Linked DNA regions of Cupriavidus taiwanensis LMG 19424. The main gene of each other region encodes a partner of the protein of the gene in region 2 in a complex. Links are inferred from orthologs where the notes say so. Each region holds a gene or a part of one and is shown on either strand. Other genes may lie near its edges. The genes, in order: RALTA_RS13135 and dapF.

Evidence for each region.
Region 1: the proteins of dapF (region 2) and RALTA_RS13135 are in contact, whole or in part, in a solved structure (PDB 5YGU), measured with the Escherichia coli proteins. The link is inferred for Cupriavidus taiwanensis LMG 19424 from one-to-one orthologs.

The regions. Positions count from the first base shown.
Region 1 is NC_010528.1:2,850,732-2,860,323, reverse strand. Bases 1-2,897 are described here. They hold RALTA_RS13135 (RNA pyrophosphohydrolase), read right to left. Parts: upstream 1,843-2,897; coding sequence 1,159-1,842; downstream 1-1,158. Other genes in these bases: RALTA_RS13130 (proline--tRNA ligase), read left to right, coding at 2,035-2,897; RALTA_RS13140 (CNP1-like family protein), read right to left, coding at 585-1,166; proB (glutamate 5-kinase), read left to right, coding at 1-516. Outside these bases: more of RALTA_RS13130, read left to right, coding at 2,898-3,756; RALTA_RS13125 (lytic transglycosylase domain-containing protein), read left to right, coding at 3,762-4,520; RALTA_RS13120 (2OG-Fe(II) oxygenase), read left to right, coding at 4,517-5,407; RALTA_RS13115 (AraC family transcriptional regulator), read left to right, coding at 5,404-6,237; RALTA_RS13110 (LysE family translocator), read left to right, coding at 6,327-6,989; RALTA_RS13105 (LysE family translocator), read left to right, coding at 7,094-7,717; RALTA_RS13100 (hypoxanthine-guanine phosphoribosyltransferase), read right to left, coding at 7,778-8,320; ffh (signal recognition particle protein), read right to left, coding at 8,374-9,592. UniProt on the Escherichia coli protein: Master regulator of 5'-end-dependent mRNA decay.
Region 2 is NC_010528.1:165,413-174,972, forward strand. Bases 413-3,277 are described here. They hold dapF (diaminopimelate epimerase), read right to left. Parts: upstream 2,346-3,277; coding sequence 1,479-2,345; downstream 413-1,478. Other genes in these bases: RALTA_RS00835 (patatin-like phospholipase family protein), read left to right, coding at 413-551; RALTA_RS00840 (polyphosphate kinase 2 family protein), read right to left, coding at 573-1,382; RALTA_RS00850 (lipid A biosynthesis lauroyl acyltransferase), read right to left, coding at 2,398-3,277. In the rest of the region: more of RALTA_RS00835, read left to right, coding at 1-412; more of RALTA_RS00850, read right to left, coding at 3,278-3,291; RALTA_RS00855 (lysophospholipid acyltransferase family protein), read right to left, coding at 3,288-4,202; metK (methionine adenosyltransferase), read left to right, coding at 4,481-5,644; RALTA_RS00865 (Kdo hydroxylase family protein), read left to right, coding at 5,848-6,789; RALTA_RS00870 (coniferyl aldehyde dehydrogenase), read right to left, coding at 6,813-8,216; RALTA_RS00875 (GMC family oxidoreductase), read left to right, coding at 8,515-9,560. UniProt on the Escherichia coli protein: Involved in the succinylase branch of the L-lysine biosynthesis and in the biosynthesis of the pentapeptide incorporated in the peptidoglycan moiety. Catalyzes the stereoinversion of LL-2,6-diaminopimelate (L,L-DAP) to meso-diaminopimelate (meso-DAP).

The DNA.
Region 1 (9,592 bases), 2.7 Mb from region 2 along the record:
CTGGAAGCCATGGCCGGCGGCGCCGGCACGTCGATCGGCCGCGGCGGCATGCTGACCAAGATCCTGGCGGCCAAGCGCGCGGCCAAGTCCGGCGCGCATACCACCATCGCCTCGGGCCGCGAGGCCAACGTGCTGGAGCGCCTGGCCGCCGGCGAGGCGATCGGCACCCAGCTGCTGGCGCCGACCGGCCGGCTGACCGCGCGCAAGCAGTGGATGGCCGACCACCTGCAGCTGCGCGGCCGCGTCGTGATCGACGGCGGCGCGGTCGAGAAGCTGACCAGCGGCGGCAAGTCGCTGCTGCCGATCGGCGTGGTCGAAGTGCAGGGCGAATTCGCCCGCGGCGAAGTGATCGCCTGTGTCGATGCGCAAGGCAAGGAGGTGGCGCGCGGCATCACCAACTATTCCAGCGCCGAGTCGCGGCTGATCGCGCGCAAGCCGTCGTCCGAGATCGAATCGGTGCTCGGGCACCTGAACGAGCCCGAACTGATCCATCGCGACAACCTGGTGCTGGTCTGAGCGATGGAAAGAAAAACGGCGGGACTGCCTGGCGGTCCCGCCGTTTTTTTATGCCTGCACCGGTTGCGTCAGCGCTTGTGCGGCGCGCGCGATTGCAGCTCGAGCACCATGTCCGCGGGCTTGCCGGCCACGGTGCGGCCTTCGCAGAAGAAATCGATCGCCAGCGTGGCGGCGTAGGCGTTGCGCACCCCGGTCTGCATGCGGTGCCAGGTCTCGCCGTAGTCGCTGCTGTTGGGCACCCACTCGGTGGCGCCCGGGGGCAGGGTTGCATACAGCTTGCGCTCGAACGCGTCGCAGCGCATGCCTTCGAAGGTCACGTTGCGCGCGCCGCTCTGGCTGGTGGTGACCACGGTATAGCGCACCACGTTGTCCTTGCCCACCGAGATCGACTTGCTGTCCACCGCGAACGACAGCGTGCCGGTGCCCGACACCGAGAACGGGATCAGGTTGGCCTCCTGCGGCAATGGCGGCAGCATGGCCTTGGCTTCCTCGAAGGTCTTGGGCGCGAACGGGTTGTTCCAGGTGCTCTCTTCCTCCGCCATCTCCTTGCCGGTGGTCTTGCAGCCGGCCAGGGCCAGGCTGGCCGCGGCAAGCAGCAATCCGGCCGCGCTCAGGCCGCCGCGGCGGCCCACGCCGGTCAAACTAGTCATCAGTGCTCCGTGTAGTGGATACCGGCGTCGCCGGCGAAACGTAGTCGGCCGCGCCCGGGACCTCGGCATTGCCATCGGCATCGGCCTGCTGCGCCGCCTGGGCGCGGCTCAGTGCCTGGCCGCGCGGGCCGCCGTGGCGCCCGTGCACGCCGTGGGCACCATGGGCGCCATGCGTGCCATACGGGCTGAGCGGCACGCGCGGATGCCGGTTCAGGAAGCGTGACAGTTCCGTCAGCGCCATCTGGTAGACATCGCGCTTGAATTCGATCACGGCCTCGAGCGGCACCCAGTAATGGCTCCAGCGCCAGGCATCGAACTCCGGGTGCTCGGTGGCGCGCAGGTGGATGTCGCAGTCCCTGCCGGCCATGCGCAGCAGGAACCAGATTTGTTTCTGGCCCTTGTAGTGGCCGCGGATCTCGCGGCGGATGAACTTGTCCGGCACCTCGTAACGCAGCCAGTCGCGCGTGCGACCGACAATCCTGACGTGCTCCGGAAGCAGGCCGATTTCCTCATGCAGTTCGCGGTACATGGCCTGTTCCGGCGTTTCGCCGTACTTGATGCCGCCTTGCGGGAACTGCCAGGAGTGTTCGCCGATTCGCTTGCCCCAGAAAACCTCGTTTCTTGCGTTGAGGAGGATGATGCCGACGTTCGGGCGAAAGCCTTCACGATCGAGCATGACTGCACCTCGAATCCTTTAGAATTACGCTGATTATAAAGGAAGCGCGCAGCCTGGCCCGGACCGGGGGATGGTGGTTTTCCCCGAGCGGAAGGGCAGTTTCAGGCGCGTGCGCATAAATCAGCGCCGCCGGCCCCCCGGATTGTGCCGGGACGGATTTTTCCACCTTGGCGGCCCAGAGAGAAATTACGGATGAAAGCCTCGCAATTCTTCATTTCCACCCTCAAGGAAGCGCCCGCCGACGCGGAAATCGTTTCGCACAAGCTGATGATGCGCGCCGGCATGATCAAGAAGCTGGGTGCCGGCATCTACAACTACATGCCGATCGGGCTGCGCGTAATCCGCAAGGTGGAGAACATCGTCCGCGAGGAAATGAACCGGGCCGGTGCGGTGGAACTGTCGATGCCGGTGATCCAGCCGGCCGAGCTGTGGCAGGAAACCGGCCGCTGGGACAAGATGGGCCCCGAGCTGCTGCGCCTGAAGGACCGCCATGAGCGCGACTTCGCGGTGCAGCCCACCTCCGAAGAAGTGGTGACCGATATCGCCCGCTCGGAAATCCGCAGCTACAAGCAGCTGCCGGTCAATTTCTACCAGATCCAGACCAAGTTCCGCGACGAGCGCCGGCCGCGCTTCGGCATCATGCGCGGTCGCGAGTTCACCATGAAGGACGCTTATTCCTTCGACCGCGACACCGACGGCCTGCGCAAATCGTACGAGAACATGTACGACGCCTACGTGCGCATCTTCCGCCGCTTCGGGCTGGAATTCCGCGCCGTGGCCGCCGACAACGGCGCCATCGGCGGCTCGGGCTCGCATGAGTTCCACGTCATCGCAGAAACCGGCGAAGACGCCATCGTCTACTGCCCGACCTCGGCCTACGCCGCCAACATGGAGGCCGCCGAGGCGCTGCCGCTGGTGGCCGAGCGCGCCGCGCCCACGCAAGACCTGGTCAAGACCTTCACCCCGGAGAAGGTCAAGTGCGAGCAGGTCGCCGAATTCCTGAACATCCCGCTGGAAACCAACGTCAAGTCGATCGTGCTGGCCACGGACAGCGACGCCGGGCCCCAGATCTGGCTGCTGCTGATCCGCGCCGACCACGAGCTGAACGAGGTCAAGGCCTCCAAGGTGCCGGGACTGGCCGAGTTCCGCTTCGCCACCGAAAACGAGATCGTCGAAGCCTTCGGCTCGCCGCCCGGCTACCTGGGCCCGATCGACATGAAGAAGCCGGTCAAGGTGGTGGCCGACCGCACGGTCGCCAACATGAGCGATTTTGTCTGCGGCGCCAACTACCGCGACTACCACTACACCGGCGTCAACTGGGGCCGCGACCTGCCCGAGCCGATCGTGGCCGACCTGCGCAACGTGGTGGCGGGCGACGCCTCGCCGGACGGCCAGGGCACGCTGGAGATCTGCCGCGGCATCGAGGTGGGCCACGTGTTCATGCTGGGCACGCGCTACTCGGAATCGATGAACGCCACCTTCCTCGACGAGAACGGCAAGACCCAGCCGATGCAGATGGGTTGCTATGGCATCGGCATCACCCGCATCCTGGGCGCGGCGATCGAGCAGAACTTCGACGAGCGCGGCATCATCTGGCCGGCCGCGATCGCCCCGTTCGCGGTGGTGATCTGCCCGGTGGGCTATGACCGCTCCGAGGCCGTCAAGGCCGAGGCCGACCGCATCCACGCCGAGCTGCTGGCGGCCGGCGTCGACGTGATCCTCGACGACCGCGGCGAGCGCCCGGGCGTGATGTTCGCCGACTGGGAACTGATCGGCGTGCCGCACCGCGTGGTGGTGGGCGACCGCGGCCTGAAGGAAGGCAAGGTCGAGTACCAGGGCCGGCGCGACGCGCAGGCCACCGCCGTCAGCGTGGCCGAAGTGGTCGGCCACGTGCGCAGCCTGCTGGCGAACTGAGCCCCATGCGCGCCCTCCGCGGCCCGACTGCCGCCGCCGCGGCCCGCCGCCTGGCGGGCGCGCTGCTGGTCTCGCTGCTGGCCCTGGTTGCCACGGGGGCGCATGCCGGCGCGCAGAAGGAAGAAGACCTGGCCGACTCCGTGCGCGGCGCGCTGGCCGCGGCCATTGCCGACGACCGGCCGCTGCGGCCGGTGTTCGCCTCCGGCGGCGAGCGCCTGGCCTACCTGAAGTGGCTGGGCGAGATGTCGGCGCGGCTGGCCGCGCGCATTCCCGAGCCGCAGGTGCGGGTCGAGCTGATCGAGGTGGCCTACTACGAAGCCAAGCGCGCCGGCCTGGAGCCCGCTCTGGTGCTGGGCCTGATCCAGGTCGAAAGCAACTTCCGCAAGTACGCCATCAGTTCGGCCGGCGCGCGCGGGTTGATGCAGGTGATGCCGTTCTGGGTACGAACCATCGGCGACAGCGATGCACGCAAGCTGTTCCACCTGCAGAGCAACCTGCGCTACGGCTGCACCATCCTGCGCTATTACCTGGACCGCGAGCAGGGCGACCTGTACCTGGCGCTGGGCCGCTACAACGGCAGCCGCGGCCGCCCGGAATACCCCAACGCAGTGCTGGCGGCGTGGAAGCGCTGGCAGTATTCCGAAGCCACCGTCACCGTGGCCGGCGATGCCGAGATCGCGCCGTCGCGCCCGCGCGCGCCGGTGGCCGAGCCGCCGGCCCGCAACCCGTTCTCGTCGCAGCGCGTCGCAGCCAATCCGTCATGATCCGCGAAGCATCCGTTGCCGGCGGCAAGACCGGCTACACCGAATCCTCGCCCGAACTCGAACAATGGCTGGCCCGGCATATCGCCCAGGGCTTCACCGCCGATGCGCTGGTGCTGTCGATGCTGCGCTCGGGCTACGACGATGCCTTCGCGCGCCGTGCCGTGGCCGCGGCGTTTGCCCAGGACTCCGCCGGCGCCGCGCCGGCACAGCCGGCGCAGGCTGAAACCGCGATGGCCGGCGCACCCACCGTCTACGCCGCCGATGGCGGCGACCGCCGGGTGCCCATCCTGTTCCGGCTGGCGTCGCCGCAGGTGCAGCTGTTCCAGCAGCTGCTGAGCGACGACGAGTGCGACGCGCTGGTGGCGCTGTCGCGCGGCCGGCTGGCGCGCTCGCCGGTGGTCAATCCCGACACCGGCGACGAGAACCTGATCGATGCCCGCACCAGCATGGGGGCGATGTTCCAGGTGGCCGAGCACGCCCTGATCGCGCGCATCGAGGCCCGCATCGCCGCGGTCACCGGGGTGCCGGCCGACCACGGCGAAGGGCTGCAGATCCTCAACTACAAGCCGGGCGGCGAGTACCAGCCGCACTTCGACTACTTCAACCCGCAGCGCCCCGGCGAAGCGCGGCAGCTGTCCGTCGGCGGCCAGCGCATCGCCACCCTGGTGATCTACCTGAACACGCCCGAGGCGGGCGGCGCCACCGCGTTCCCGCGCGTCGGCCTGGAGGTGGCGCCGGTCAAGGGCAACGCGGTCTACTTCAGCTACCTGCTGCCCGACGGCACGCTGGACGACCGCACCCTGCACGCCGGCCTGCCAGTGGCCGCCGGCGAAAAGTGGATCGCCACCAAATGGCTGCGCGAACGGCCGTACCGCAGCGCGGCGTGAGCCGCCCCGCGGCCGCACCGGCCGCCAGCTGCTGGTGGGCGGATCCCGCTCTGCCGTTCGCAGAAAGCCGGCGAGCCACCCAGAGCAGCGCCAGCTACCTGCCGCATACCCATGCCACCCTGTCGGTCGGCGCCGTGGACAGCGGCGCCAGCCGCTTTGCCTGCGGCGAGGACACCGCCGTGCTCGGGCCGGGCGCGGTGGTGGTGATCCCGGCGCACCAGGTCCATGCCTGCAACCCGGTGCCCGACGGGCGCTGGAGCTACCAGATGCTGCATTTCGACCCCGCCTGGGTGGCGGGCGTGCTGGAGGAGGACAGCGCCGCAGGGGCTGCCTGGCTGCCCGCACGCGTGATGGCGTCCGCGCACGTCTACCGGCTGGTCTGCGCGCTGAACCGCACGCTGTTCTCGCCCGCCGACAGCGTCGAGAAAGAGGCCGCGCTGGTGGCCTTCGTCGGCGACCTGCATGCCGCCATCGACACGGGCGCAGTCACCCGTACACTGCCGGTGCCCGCTGCCGTCTCCGCCCGCGTGGCGAAGTTGTGCAAACTGCTGCGCGAGCGCCATGCCGAGCGTCTGCCGCTGGCCGAGCTGGCGCGCGCCTGCGGCCTGAGCCGCTACCATCTGGTCCGCGCCTTCCGCGCCGAAACCGGCATGACGCCGCACGCCTACCAGCTCGACCTGCGCATCCAGCATGGGCGCCGCCTGCTGCGGCAAGGTGCGGCGCTGGCCGAGGTCGCCCTGGCGCTGGGCTTTGCCGACCAGAGCCACTTCCAGCGCGCCTTCAAGCAGCGCGTGGCCATGACACCGCGCCGATACCAGCGCGCCGCCTGAGGCGCCGGTCCTGGCGCCACACCGCAACTTTCTTCAAGACCTGCCCCTGCCGCGCGCACGACACTGCGGACTCTTCACGGAGGGTCGGCATGGACATCGCGTTCGATCTTGCCCCCGGGGCGTTGCCATGGCAGCAATTCGCCATGGTGGCCGGCGCGCATGCGCTGGCGCTGCTCAGCCCGGGGCCGGATTTTTTCCTGGTGGTGCGCAGCGCGCTGCTGCACGGGCCGCGGCGCGCCAGCGCCGTCTGCCTGGGCATCGCGCTGGGCAATGGCGTTTTTATCGGCCTCGCGCTGGCCGGCTTCGCCGCGATGCGGGACTCGCCGCAACTGTTCGCGGCGCTGCAGTGGGCCGGCTGTGCCTACCTGGCGTGGCTGGGCTGGCGCCTGCTGAACGCCTCGGGCGAACTGTCGATGCCTGCGGCCGATGCTGCTGCGAGGCCCGCGCCCGCGGCCTGGCTGGCCCAGATGGCCAGCGGCTTCCTGTCTGCCGTGCTGAACCCGAAGAACGGGCTGTTCTACGCCAGCCTGTTCTCCGTCCTGGCCGCCAGCCGCACGCCGGCGGCGGTGCAACTGGCCTACGGGGTCTGGATGTTTGCCGTGGTGCTGGGCTGGGACCTGCTGGTGGCCTACGGCATCGGTCATCCGGCGATGGCGGCGCGCTTCGGGCGGTCGGTGCGGTGGGTCGAGCGCCTGACCGGAGTTGTCCTCTGGCTGCTGGCGATGGGCGTCGCCTGGCACGCGCTGCGGTGAGCGGACCTGTATCGGCGCATTTCCCTCAAAGTGTACCGGTACTGTACCGTTAAGTGGCCGTAGACTGATTTCCCGAAAGCACATGAACGCCGCTGGAGTCAGTCATGGAAGTGTCCCAACTCGCCGCCGGCACCGGTGTCTTTGCCGCCTTTGCCGGCTTTGCCCTGGTGTCGTCGATCACCCCCGGCCCGAACAACACGATGCTGCTCGCCTCGGGCGTGAACTTTGGTTTCCTGCGCACGGTGCCGCACCTGCTCGGCGTCAGCATCGGCTTCGCGCTGATGGTGGGGCTGGTGGGGCTGGGCCTGGGGTCGCTGTTCCACGCATTCCCGTGGACCTGGCAGGTACTGCGCGTGGTGGCGACGGTCTACCTGGTCTGGCTGGCGTGGAAGCTGGCCACGGCCGGCGGCGTGCAGGACCAGCAGGTGGCGCGGCCGATGGGCTTCTGGGCCGCCGCGGCGTTCCAGTGGGTCAATCCCAAGGCGTGGGTGATGGCGGTGGGCGCGTGCAGCACCTACGTGCTGCACGGCAACCTGTGGCTCAACGTGCTGCTGCTGTCCGGGATCTTCGGCGTGGTGAACCTGCCCAGCGTGGCGATGTGGGCGTTGTGCGGCTCGGCGCTGCGGCGCTGGCTGGCGCGGCCGAAGGTGCTGCGGGCGTTCAATATCGGGATGGCGGTGCTGCTGCTGGCTTCGCTGTGGCCGATTCTGGGGACGCACCAGGCTTGACCTGTTTTCTCCCTTCTCCCGCGGCGGGGAAGGGAGAAAACCGTCAGTCTTGCAGACGGCTCAAACCAGCGCCCGGATCGAATCCAGGTTCCGCCAGTATCCCTTGGCATCCATCCCGCAACCGAACACATAGCGATCCGGCACCGCAAAGCCGCAGAAATCCGGGTGCATGGGCTTGGGCTTGCTCAGCGTCTTCTCGCACAGCACCGCCGCGTGGAATTCCCGCGCGCCCATGTCCATGATGCGCTGGCGGATTGCGGCCATGGTCTCGCCTTCATCGAGGATGTCGTCCAGCACCAGCACCACGCGGTCCTTGACCGATTCGCGCGGGGCCACGCGCCATTGCATCTCGCCGCCCACGGTCTTGTTGTTGTAGCGCGAGAGGTGGATGTAGTCGAACTCCAGCGGGAACGCCAGCTTGGGCAGCAGCATGCCGGTGAAGACCACCGCGCCGCCCATCACCGACAGCACCAGCGGGAAGTCGTTGCCCATCCTGGCGGTGATGTCCGCGGCCATCCGGTCCAGCGAATCCTGGACTTCCGCGGCGGAGACGATTTCTTCGGAGTTGGCCCACAGCTCGCGGGCCTGTTCGGCGCTCATCATGATGTCTTTCCTGTTCTTTTGCGGGGAGGCAGTTCGGCTTGCGGCGGCGGGCTTCAGCGGTTGAAGAGGCCCTTCATGCCGCCCTTCATCGCGCCCATCTGGCGCATCATCTTCATCATGCCGCCGCCCTTGAGCTTCTTCATCATGGACTGCATCTGGTCGAACTGGTTGAGCAGGCGGTTGACCTCCTGCACCGGCACGCCGGCGCCCGCGGCAATGCGGCGCTTGCGGCTGGCCTTGATCAGGTCGGGCTTGGCGCGCTCGGCCGGGGTCATGCTGTTGATGATGCCTTCCATGCGCGCGACCTGCTTCTCGGCCTGGTCCATGTTGGCGCCCTGCGCCTGCTGGGCGAACTGCGCCGGCAGCTTGTCGACCAGGCTGCCCAGGCCGCCCATCTTCTTCATCTGGCCGATCTGCGCCTTGAAGTCTTCCAGGTCGAAGTCGCCGGTCTTCTTGATCTTCTTGGCCAGCTTCTCGGCCGCGGCCATGTCCACGCCGCGCTGGGCTTCCTCGACCAGCGCGAGGATGTCGCCCATGCCCAGGATGCGCTGGGCCATGCGGTCCGGATAGAACGGTTCCAGGCCATCCAGCTTTTCGCCGACGCCGACGAACTTGATCGGGCGGCCGGTGATATGGCGCACGGACAGCGCCGCGCCGCCGCGCGCATCGCCGTCCAGCTTGGTCAGCACCACGCCGGTCAGCGGCAGGGTGTCATTGAAGGCCTTGGCGGTGTTGACGGCGTCCTGGCCCAGCATGGCGTCGACCACGAACAGGGTTTCGGCGGGCTTCAGTTCGGCGTGCAGCGCGGCGATTTCCTGCATCATCGCCTCGTCGATACCGAGCCGGCCGGCCGTGTCGACGATCAGCACGTCGTGGTAATGCTTGCGCGCCCAGTCCACCGCCGCGCGGGCGATGTCGACCGGCTTCTGGTCCGGCTGCGACGGGAAGAACTCGGCGCCGACCTGCTCGGACACGGTCTTGAGCTGGGCGATGGCGGCGGGGCGGTAGACGTCGCACGAGACCGTCAGCACCTTCTTCTTTTTGTTTTCCTTGAGCCACTTGGCCAGCTTGCCGGCGGTGGTGGTCTTGCCCGCGCCTTGCAGGCCGGCCATCAGGATGATGGCGGGCGGCTGCACCGCCAGGTTCAGCTCTGACTCTTTATTGTTGCCGCTGGCGGCCTCGGCGCCGCCGATCACCGCGGTCAGCTCGCGCTGGACGACGCCGACCAGAGCCTGGCCCGGGGTCAGGCTGCTGACCACCTCTTCGCCCATG
Region 2 (9,560 bases):
CGGGCTTTCCGGCGGTGGAGATCGATGGCGAATACTACTGGGACGGCGGGCTGGTCTCGAACACGCCGCTGGCCGAGGTGCTGACCGCGCAGCCGCGGCGCGACGCGCTGATCTTCCAGGTCGACCTGTGGAGCGCGCGCGGCAAGCTGCCGCACGACCTGATCGACGTGGCCGAGCGCCAGAAGGACATCCAGTATTCCAGCCGCACCCGGGCCATCACCGACTACATGCGCGAGCAGCAGAACCTGCGCCGCATGCTCAACGAGGTAATGGCGCTGGTGCCGCAGTCGAAGCGCGACAACGACTGGTACCGCCGCGCGGCAGAGCAGTCGTGCGATGCGCGCCGCAACGTGATCCAGCTGATCTACCGCGACAAGTCGTTCGAGAACCTGGCCAAGGACTACCAGTTCGGCCCGCTGACCATGCACGAGCACTGGACCAGCGGGCTGGAGGATATCCGCCAGACGCTGCGCCATCCGCAATGGCTGGCCATGCCCAGCCGCGAGCAGCCCTTCGTCACGCACGACGTGCATCGCGGCAACGGCGGCTGAGCGCCGCCGGCGCGCGCTGGCTCAGTCGACCTTGATCCCGGCCAGTTCCGGACGCGCCGGCGGATAAGCCGGCTTCAGGTCCGCGAAGACCTTGGTCATGATCTCGGCCACCATCAGGTTGCGGTGGGTCTTGGAATCGGCCGGCACCACGTACCAGGGGCACTCGGGCGTGCTGGTGGCCGTGATGGCGGCCTCGTAGGCGTCCATGTAGGCCTTCCAGTGCTTGCGCTCTGCAAGGTCCTGGGTGTCGAATTTCCAGTGTTTTTCCGGGTCGGCCAGGCGCGCCTCGAGCCGCGACTTTTGTTCGTCGCGCGAAATATGCAGGAAGCACTTGATGATGGTGGTGCCGGTCTCGGTCAGCATCGACTCGAATTCGCGGATCTGGCGGTAGCGCCGTTCGCATTCGGCGGCGTCGATCCAGTCGTGCACGCGCGTGATCAGCACATCTTCGTAGTGGCTGCGGTTGAACACCACGATCTCGCCCGACTTCGGCACCTGCAGGTGGATGCGCCACAGGAAATCCCGCGCCAGCTCCTCGGGCGACGGCGCCTTGAAGCCCACCACGCGGATGCCCAGCGGATCGAAGCTGCGGAACACGCCGCGCACGGTGCCGTCCTTGCCGCTGGTGTCCATGCCCTGCAGCACCACCAGCAGCTTGCGGCGGTGCTCGGCATAGAAGATGTCCTGCTGCGCGTCGAGCGCGTTGCTCAGCTCGATGATGCGGGCCAGGTCTTCCTCTTTCTTGCCGCATGACAGCGGCTTGCTGCCCGGGTCGAAGTCGGCAAGGCGGAATCGCTTGCCCGAGGTGATGCGGAAATCGTCCAGCGGCATAGGCGCTCCATTCGCGATGATCTGCGGGATCAGGGAATCGGGCGCCCCGGGGACTGCGCTGCAGGGGAGGGAACAAGGGGCGCGCAGCCCCTATGGTCAGGCCGGCAGGGCCGCCAGGTCAATGCTGCCTTCGAACACGGTGGTGGCCGGGCCGGTCATGCGCACCGGTTCGGCGCCGCCGTCCCAGGCAATGGTCAGCTCGCCGCCATGGGTGTGGACCCGCACCGGCGAATCCAGCAGGCCGCGCCGGATGCCGGCGACCACGGCCGCGCAGGCACCGGTGCCGCAGGCCAAAGTCTCGCCGGCGCCGCGCTCGTAGACGCGCAGCCGGATGGCGTGGCGGTCAACCACCTGCATGAAGCCGGCATTGACGCGGTTCGGGAAGGCCGGATGGTGTTCGATCACCGGGCCGTCCTGCAGCACGGGGAAGTTCTCGACGTCGTCCACCACCTGCACCGCATGCGGGTTGCCCATCGACACCGCCGAGATCCATTCGGTGCGGCCGTTGACTTCGAGGCCGTACAGCGCGTCCGCGCCCTCGGCATGCGTGGGCAGGCCCTGCGCACGGAACGGCACGCGCGCCGGTTCCAGCTCGGGCGCGCCCATGTCGACCGTGACCTGGCCATCGTCCTGTAGCGTCAGCGTGATCACGCCGTTCATCACCTCGACGCGCACCGAACGCTTGTCGGTCATGCCCTGCTCGGTGACGAAGCGCACGAAGCAGCGCGCGCCATTGCCGCAGTGCTCGACCTCGCTGCCGTCGGCATTGACGATGCGGTAGCGGAAATCGACATCCGGGCGCGTCGGTTTCTCGACGATCAGGATCTGGTCCGCGCCCACGCCGAAATGCCGGCTGGCCAGCGCGCGCCACTGGGCCGGAGTCAGGTCGATCTGCTGGTGGATGCCGTCGAGCACGACAAAGTCGTTGCCCGCGCCATGCATCTTGGTGAACTTGAGTTTCATGGTGGCGATTGTAGCGGCGCGGCGCCGGCTGTGCCGGCGCGCTCAGTAGCGCTCAGTAAATCTCGGGCTCGCCCGGCAGGCGGTGCTTGAAGCGCTTGTGCACCCAATAGTACTCGGGCACCCGCGGGCGGATGCAATCCTCGAAAAAGGCGTTCATGCGGCGCGTGTCGTCGGTGACGCTGGCGCCGGGGTAGTCTTCCCAGGCCGGCAGCACGCGCAGCACGTAGCCCTGGTAGTCGGGCAGCATCTCGGTGTAGATCGGCACCACTCTGGCGCCGGTCAGGCGCGCCAGCCGCGATACCGAGGTCAGCGTCAGCGCCTGCACGCCGAAGAACGGCACGAATTCCGAATCGCGCTCACCGAAGTCCATGTCGGCGATCAGCTGCAGCGCCTCGCCCTTCTTCAGGCAGCGCAGGATGTCGCGCGCGCTGTCGTTGCGAGAGATCATGTTGGCGCCGAAGCGCCCGCGCGCCTGCTTGAGGAAGCCGTCGAACAGCGCGTTCTTCTGCTTCGTATAGAGCGAGGCGCCGGAGCGGCCGACATGCTCGCGCAGGTGGATGGTGAGCCGGATCGCGCCGGCTTCGACGCCCGACAGGTGCAGCGTCACCAGGATGTGCGGCGTGCCGTCCAGCGCCACCAGCCCCGCCTGGTCGTCGATCTGCACCCAGCGGCGCATCTGCGCCTCGCTGCCGGTCCAGAAGATGCCGCGCTCGGCAAAGCTGCGGAACAGCAGGCGGAAGCTCTGGCGCGACAGCGCGTCGATCTCGGCCTCGGTCCGGTCCGGAAAGCACAGGCGCAGGTTGGCCTGCACCACCTTGCGCCGCTCGCTCGGAATCCGGTACAGCAGGCTGCCGAGCGCCTCGCCGAAGCGCGCGACGAAGGGATAGGGCAGTTTGCCCAGCACGGTCAGCAGGCCGATGCCGAGCCACGTGAACACACGGCTCATGAGATCGATCGGTCAGTCGCCGGCGCGGAATCCGTGCCCTCGGTAGCGGGTGTGTCCGGGGTGCCAGGGGTGCCCGCTCCGGCGGGTTGCTTGTAGCGGTTGTAGCCCCACAGGTATTGCGTCGGGCACAGACGCACCAGTTCTTCGATGGTGCGGTTGATGACCGCGGCGGCGGCGGCGGGATCGTCGGGCAGCATCCCGCCGTCCTCGATCACGCGCAGATGACCGCGGTAGCCGGCACCGCGCGGCAGCCGCTCGGCAAAGACCGCCACCACCGGCGCGCCGGTCAGTTGCTGCAGCCGGTGCACCAGCGCCATGGTGTAGGCGGGCTTGCCGAAGAAGGGCGCCCAGTTGCCTTCGCCGCCGCTGGGCACCTGGTCGGGCAGGATGCCCACCGCCTGGCCGCGCTTGAGTGCCTTGACCAGCATGCGCACGCCGCGCGGCGTGGCCGGCGCCATGTGCATGTTGGGCCGGGTGCGCATTTTTTCGATCCAGTCGCGCAGCCACGGCTGGTGCGGCGGCTTGAACAGCGCCGTCACCGGGCGATGCAGGGCATGGGATTGGGGCAGCACTTCAAAGCAGCCCAGGTGCGGGGTCAGGATGATGATGCCCTTGCCGCGCGCCTGCAGGGCGCCCAGTTCAGGCCACAGGTGGTCGTCAAAGCCGTACAGCCTGGCGCCGATCCTGCGGCGGCTCCAGAAGTAGGGCATCTCGATGATCATGCGCCCGGCCGAGCGGGCGGCCTCGTCGATCATCGCCTCGGTGGCGTCGGGGAAGGCGAGGCGGAAATTCTCCCGCAGGCGCTGGCCATAGCGGCCCGGCAGCCGTGCGATCAGCAGGCCCAGCGCGCCGCCCGCGGCCTGCAGCAGCCGCAGCGGGAAACGGGAGATCAGCCAGAATAAAAAAGTCATCAGGCGTGGAAAACGGGTCCAGGCAAGTCCGCCGCGGGACTGTGACCGGGATCAGACGGGCAGGCAGGCGTGGGTCCGGCATGCCGGCAAGGTGTCGTACCGCACCCCTGTGGCGCTGCAACGACGCCTGCAGGCGCGTATAATAGCGTGTATCGCCGAGTTAACTGACAACTTGCGGGGCGATGCGGCTCTAACCGGGCTGCCTGAAATACCGCTAAAGCGTCGCCGCCATGGACCGAACAGGCTGGCACGCAATAGCCAACCTGGAGAATAAGTTCGTGGCAAACGACTTCCTTTTTACTTCGGAATCCGTCTCCGAAGGCCATCCCGACAAGGTCGCCGACCAGATTTCCGACGCCGTCCTGGACGCCATCCTGGCGCAGGACAAGTACGCGCGTGTGGCAGCCGAGACGCTTTGCAACACCGGTCTGGTGGTGCTGGCCGGGGAAATCACCACGACCGCCAACGTCGACTATATCCAGATCGCGCGCGACACCATCAAGCGCATCGGGTACGACAACACCGATTACGGCATCGACTACAAGGGCTGCGCGGTGCTGGTCGCCTATGACAAGCAGTCGCCCGACATCGCCCAGGGCGTCGACCGTGCCTCGGACGACTACCTGAACCAGGGCGCCGGCGACCAGGGCCTGATGTTCGGCTACGCCTGCGACGAGACCCCGGAACTGATGCCGTTCCCGATCTACTACGCGCACCGCCTGGTCGAGCGCCAGTCGCTGCTGCGCCGCGACGGCCGCCTGCCGTGGCTGCGCCCGGATGCCAAGTCCCAGGTCACGGTGCGCTATGTCGACGGCAAGCCGCACAGCGTGGATACCGTGGTGCTGTCGACCCAGCACGCGCCGGACATCACCCAGGCGCAGATCCGCGAGGCCGTGATCGAGGAGATCATCAAGCCGGTGCTGCCGGCAGAGATGCTCAAGGAAACCAAGTACCTGGTGAACCCGACCGGCCGCTTCGTGATCGGCGGGCCGCAAGGCGACTGCGGCCTGACCGGGCGCAAGATCATTGTCGACACCTACGGCGGCGCCTCGCCGCACGGCGGCGGCGCGTTCTCGGGCAAGGACCCGTCCAAGGTCGACCGCTCGGCTGCCTACGCCGCGCGCTACGTCGCCAAGAACGTGGTGGCCGCGGGCCTGGCGCGGCAGTGCCAGGTGCAGGTCAGCTACGCCATCGGCGTGGCGCGGCCGATCAACGTGACGGTCTATACCGAAGGCACCGGCAAGATTCCGGACGCCAAGATCGCGGAACTGGTGCAGGAACATTTCGACCTGCGCCCGAAGGGCATCGTGCAGATGCTGGACCTGCTGCGGCCGATCTACGAGAAGACCGCGGCCTATGGCCACTTCGGCCGCGAAGAGCCGGAATTCTCGTGGGAAGCCACCGACAAGGCGGCTGCGCTGCGCGCCGCGGCCGGCCTGTAAGCGCCGCGCTCGCGTCGGCAATCCTGACGACAAGCCCCGCCGGCCCGCAAGGGCTCGCGGGGTTTTTTTGCGTGGCTTTGATCCAGGTTCAGCTGACGCGTGACGCAGGCGCCACGGCCGGCGCACGGAGTAAAATTCCGCCACTCGCCTGCCGCCGCTGCGGCGGCCACCCTCAACACTGGTAACCGTTCCCAGAGGATGCCATGTCCGAAGCGCCTGTCCTTGCCCCGTCGCCCCCAGCCCGGCCGTCAACTGCCGGCCAGCTCGACCTGATCCGTCCGCAGCCCTATACGGAGTGGGCGCCCGAGGTCAGCGCCGAAGAACGCGCCACGCTGCGCCGCGAACTGGAGCAGGGCGCGGTACTGTACTTCCCCAACCTGAAGTTTCAGTTCCAGCGGGGTGAAGAGCGCTTCCTCGACGCCCGTTATTCCGACGGCAAGTCCAAGAACATCAACCTGCGTGCCGACGACACCGCGGTGCGCGGCGCGCAGGGCAGCCCGCAGGACCTGGCCGACCTGTACACGCTGATCCGCCGCTACGCCGACAGCAGCGAGTCGCTGATCCGCACGCTGTTCCCGGAATACATCCCGCACATGACCCGCGCCGGCACCTCGCTGCGGCCCAGCGAGATCGCCGGGCGCCCGGTCAGCTGGCGCAAGGACGACACCCGCCTGCACGTCGATTCCTTCCCGTCGAACCCGATGCTGGGCAAGCGCCTGTTGCGCGTGTTTCACAATATCGACCCGGCCGCGCCGCGCGTGTGGCGCGTAGGCGAGCCGTTCGGCGACTTTGCGCAGAAGTTCGTGCCCAAGACCCACGGCATGTGGCCGGGGCAGGCGGCGCTGATGAAGCTGCTGCATATCACCAAGCGCCGCCGCTCGGAATACGACCACCGCATGCTGCAGCTGCATGACCTGGCCAAGGCCGACCTGGACTACCAGGCCAACGTGCCGCAGCAGGAATTCCACTTCCCGCCGGGTGCAACCTGGATCGTCTTCAGCGACCAGCTGCTGCACGCGGCCATGCGCGGGCGCGCGATGATGGAGCAGACCATCTACCTGGCGCCGCAGGCGATTTCCGACCACACGCATTCGCCGGAGGCAGTGCTGTCGCGCATGCTCGGGCGGCCGATGCTGGTGTCGTAAGCGCGGCCTGTGCAGGCCAGAGCTCAACGCAGCAGCAGGCGCAGCATGGTGTCGAAGGTCTTGCCGTAAGGCGGCTTGAGCAGTCCGGCGCCGTTCAGGCTGGCCTGGTGGAACACCGGCTTCACCTTCGAAAAGGTGTCGAAGCCCGCCTGCCCATGGTACGCGCCCATGCCGCTGGCGCCGACGCCGCCGAACGGCAGGCCGTCCTGGGCGATATGGAACAGGGTGTCGTTGACCGTGACGCCGCCGGCGACGGTCTGCTGCATCACATGGGCGATGGCGCCGCGGTCGCGCTCGAACACGTATAACGCCAGCGGGCGCGGACGCGCGTTGATGTAGTCCACCGCCTCGTCGAGGGTGCGGTAGGTCACCACCGGCAGCACCGGCCCGAAGATCTCCTCGCGCAGGGCGGTTACGCCCTGTGGCACATCCAGCAGCAGCACCGGCGGCAGGCGCCGCGCCTGCGCATCCGGCTGCGCATCGGACAGCGGCACCACGGTCGCGCCTTGCGCGGCGGCCTCGTCGACCAGCGCTGCCAGCCGTGCGAAGTGCCGCGGGCTGATGATGCTGGTGTAGTCCGGGTTGTGCGCCAGGTCGGGATAGAGCCGGACTACGCAGCGGCGCGCCGCGTCCACCATCTGCCCGCGCAGGTCCTCCGGCACCAGTACATAATCCGGCGCGATGCAGGTCTGGCCCGCGTTCATCAGCTTGCCGACCAGGATGCGCTCCACGGCGCGCTCGAGGTCGGCCCCGGCCCCGATGATGGCGGGGGACTTGCCACCCAGCTCCAGGGTTACCGGGGTCAGGTTGGCGGCCGCCGCGCGCATCACATGGTGGCCGACCGCGGTCGAACCCGTGAACAGCAGGTGGTCGAACGGCAGCGCGGTGAACGCGCTGGCCACGTCGGCATCGCCGTTGATCACGACGATTTCGTCCGGGGCGAAGTGCTGCGGCACCAGCCGCGCGAACAGCGCCGCGAAGCGCGGCGTGTATTCCGACAGCTTGACCATGGCCCGATTGCCTGCCGCCAGCGCGCCGGCCAGAGGGCCGACCGTCAGGTACAGCGGGTAATTCCAGGGCACCACGATGCCGACCACGCCAAGCGGCTGCGGCACCAGGCGCGAGCTTCCCGGGCGGAACCAGAACCCCGTGGGTGCGCGCCGCACGCGCATCCAGCGCTTGCCATGCCGCAGGGCGTCGTCGACGCCGGCGAGGCTGGGGAACACCTCCAGCAGCGCGGTCTCCTGGCGCGGACGGTTGGTGAAATCCGCATGGATCGCGGCGGCAATTTCGGCCTGGTTTTCGGTCACCAGGCGCCGCAGGCGCTGCAGCCGGTCGGCACGCACAGGCCAGGCGGGCAGCTGGTCGCGCCGCGAAGCGGCATGCATGGCACCGAAGACGGACGACAGGTCGGGAACTTCTCGCATGGCTGCGCTCCAGGATTTCCGCGCACATTCGCGCACCATCGCGCAAGATAAGGCAGCGCGCCGGCCAAGACAATGGAAGCTTGCTACCAGCAAGCCGATTCAAACGCCCGTCCGGCGCGCTCGCGCGCCTCTCCGTCAAGCCCGTGCCTTTGATTGCCGCCGCCCGCTCCGGGCTTGAGCCGGCGCAGCCAGCGCCTACACTGAATCTCACGGCTTGCCATCCGCTGGACGGACAGGGCGCGCGCCGGCGCGGCCCGGCTCACGCATGCGCGCCGCCTGCGGAATCGCGGGGAGACAGATGGAAACCACCTATGACTACGTCATCGTCGGCGCGGGGTCGGCCGGCTGTGCGCTGGCGGGGCGCCTGGCCGACAGCGGCGACGACACCATCGCGCTGGTCGAGGCCGGACACCACGACCACCATGTGCTGGTGCGCACACCCGCCGGGCTGGCCGCGATGCTGCCGCATGCGGGGGCGCGCAACTACGGCTACCAGACCGTGCCGCAGCCGGGCCTGAACGGCCGCCGCGGCTACCAGCCGCGCGGGCGCGGGCTGGGCGGCTGCTCATCGATCAACGCCATGATCTACACGCGCGGCCGGCCCGCGGACTACGATGCCTGGGCCGACGCCGGCTGCGATGGCTGGTCCTGGGACGACGTGCTGCCGTACTTCCGCCGCGCCGAATGCAACGAGCGCCTGGCCGGCAGCGACGACGATCCGCTGCACGGCGGCAACGGCCCGCTGCATGTCAGCGACCTGCGTACGCCCAACCCGTTCGCCGAGCGCTTTATCGAGGCAGCGCAGCAGGCGGGCTTTCCGCGCAACGACGATTTCAACGGGGAAGAGCAGGAGGGCATCGGCTGGTACCAGGTCACGCAGCACGCGGGCGAACGCTGGAACGCCGCGCGTGCGTACCTGCATGGCGGCAACCCGCGCGACCGCGCCTGCAATGGCGGCCGTGCGCGGCTGCACGTGCTGACCGACACGCAGGCCCTGCGCATCGTCTTCGAAGGCCGTCACGCCGCCGGGGTGCTGGTACAGCGTGACGGCCGCCAGCAGCTGCTGCGCGCGCGTCGCGACGTGATCGTGTGCGCGGGCACGTTCGGCTCGCCGCAGCTGCTGATGGTCTCGGGCGTCGGTCCTGCCGCGCACCTGCGCGAACACGGCATCGACGTGGTCCATGACCTGCCCGGCGTGGGCGCCAACCTGCAGGACCATCTCGACGTGGTGCTGCACAAGCGCACCGCCGTGCCCGAGCTGTTCGGCGTGTCGTTCGGCGGCGTCGCGAGGCTGCTGTCCGAAATGCTGCGCTATCGGCGCGAGCGCGCCGGCATGATGTCGAG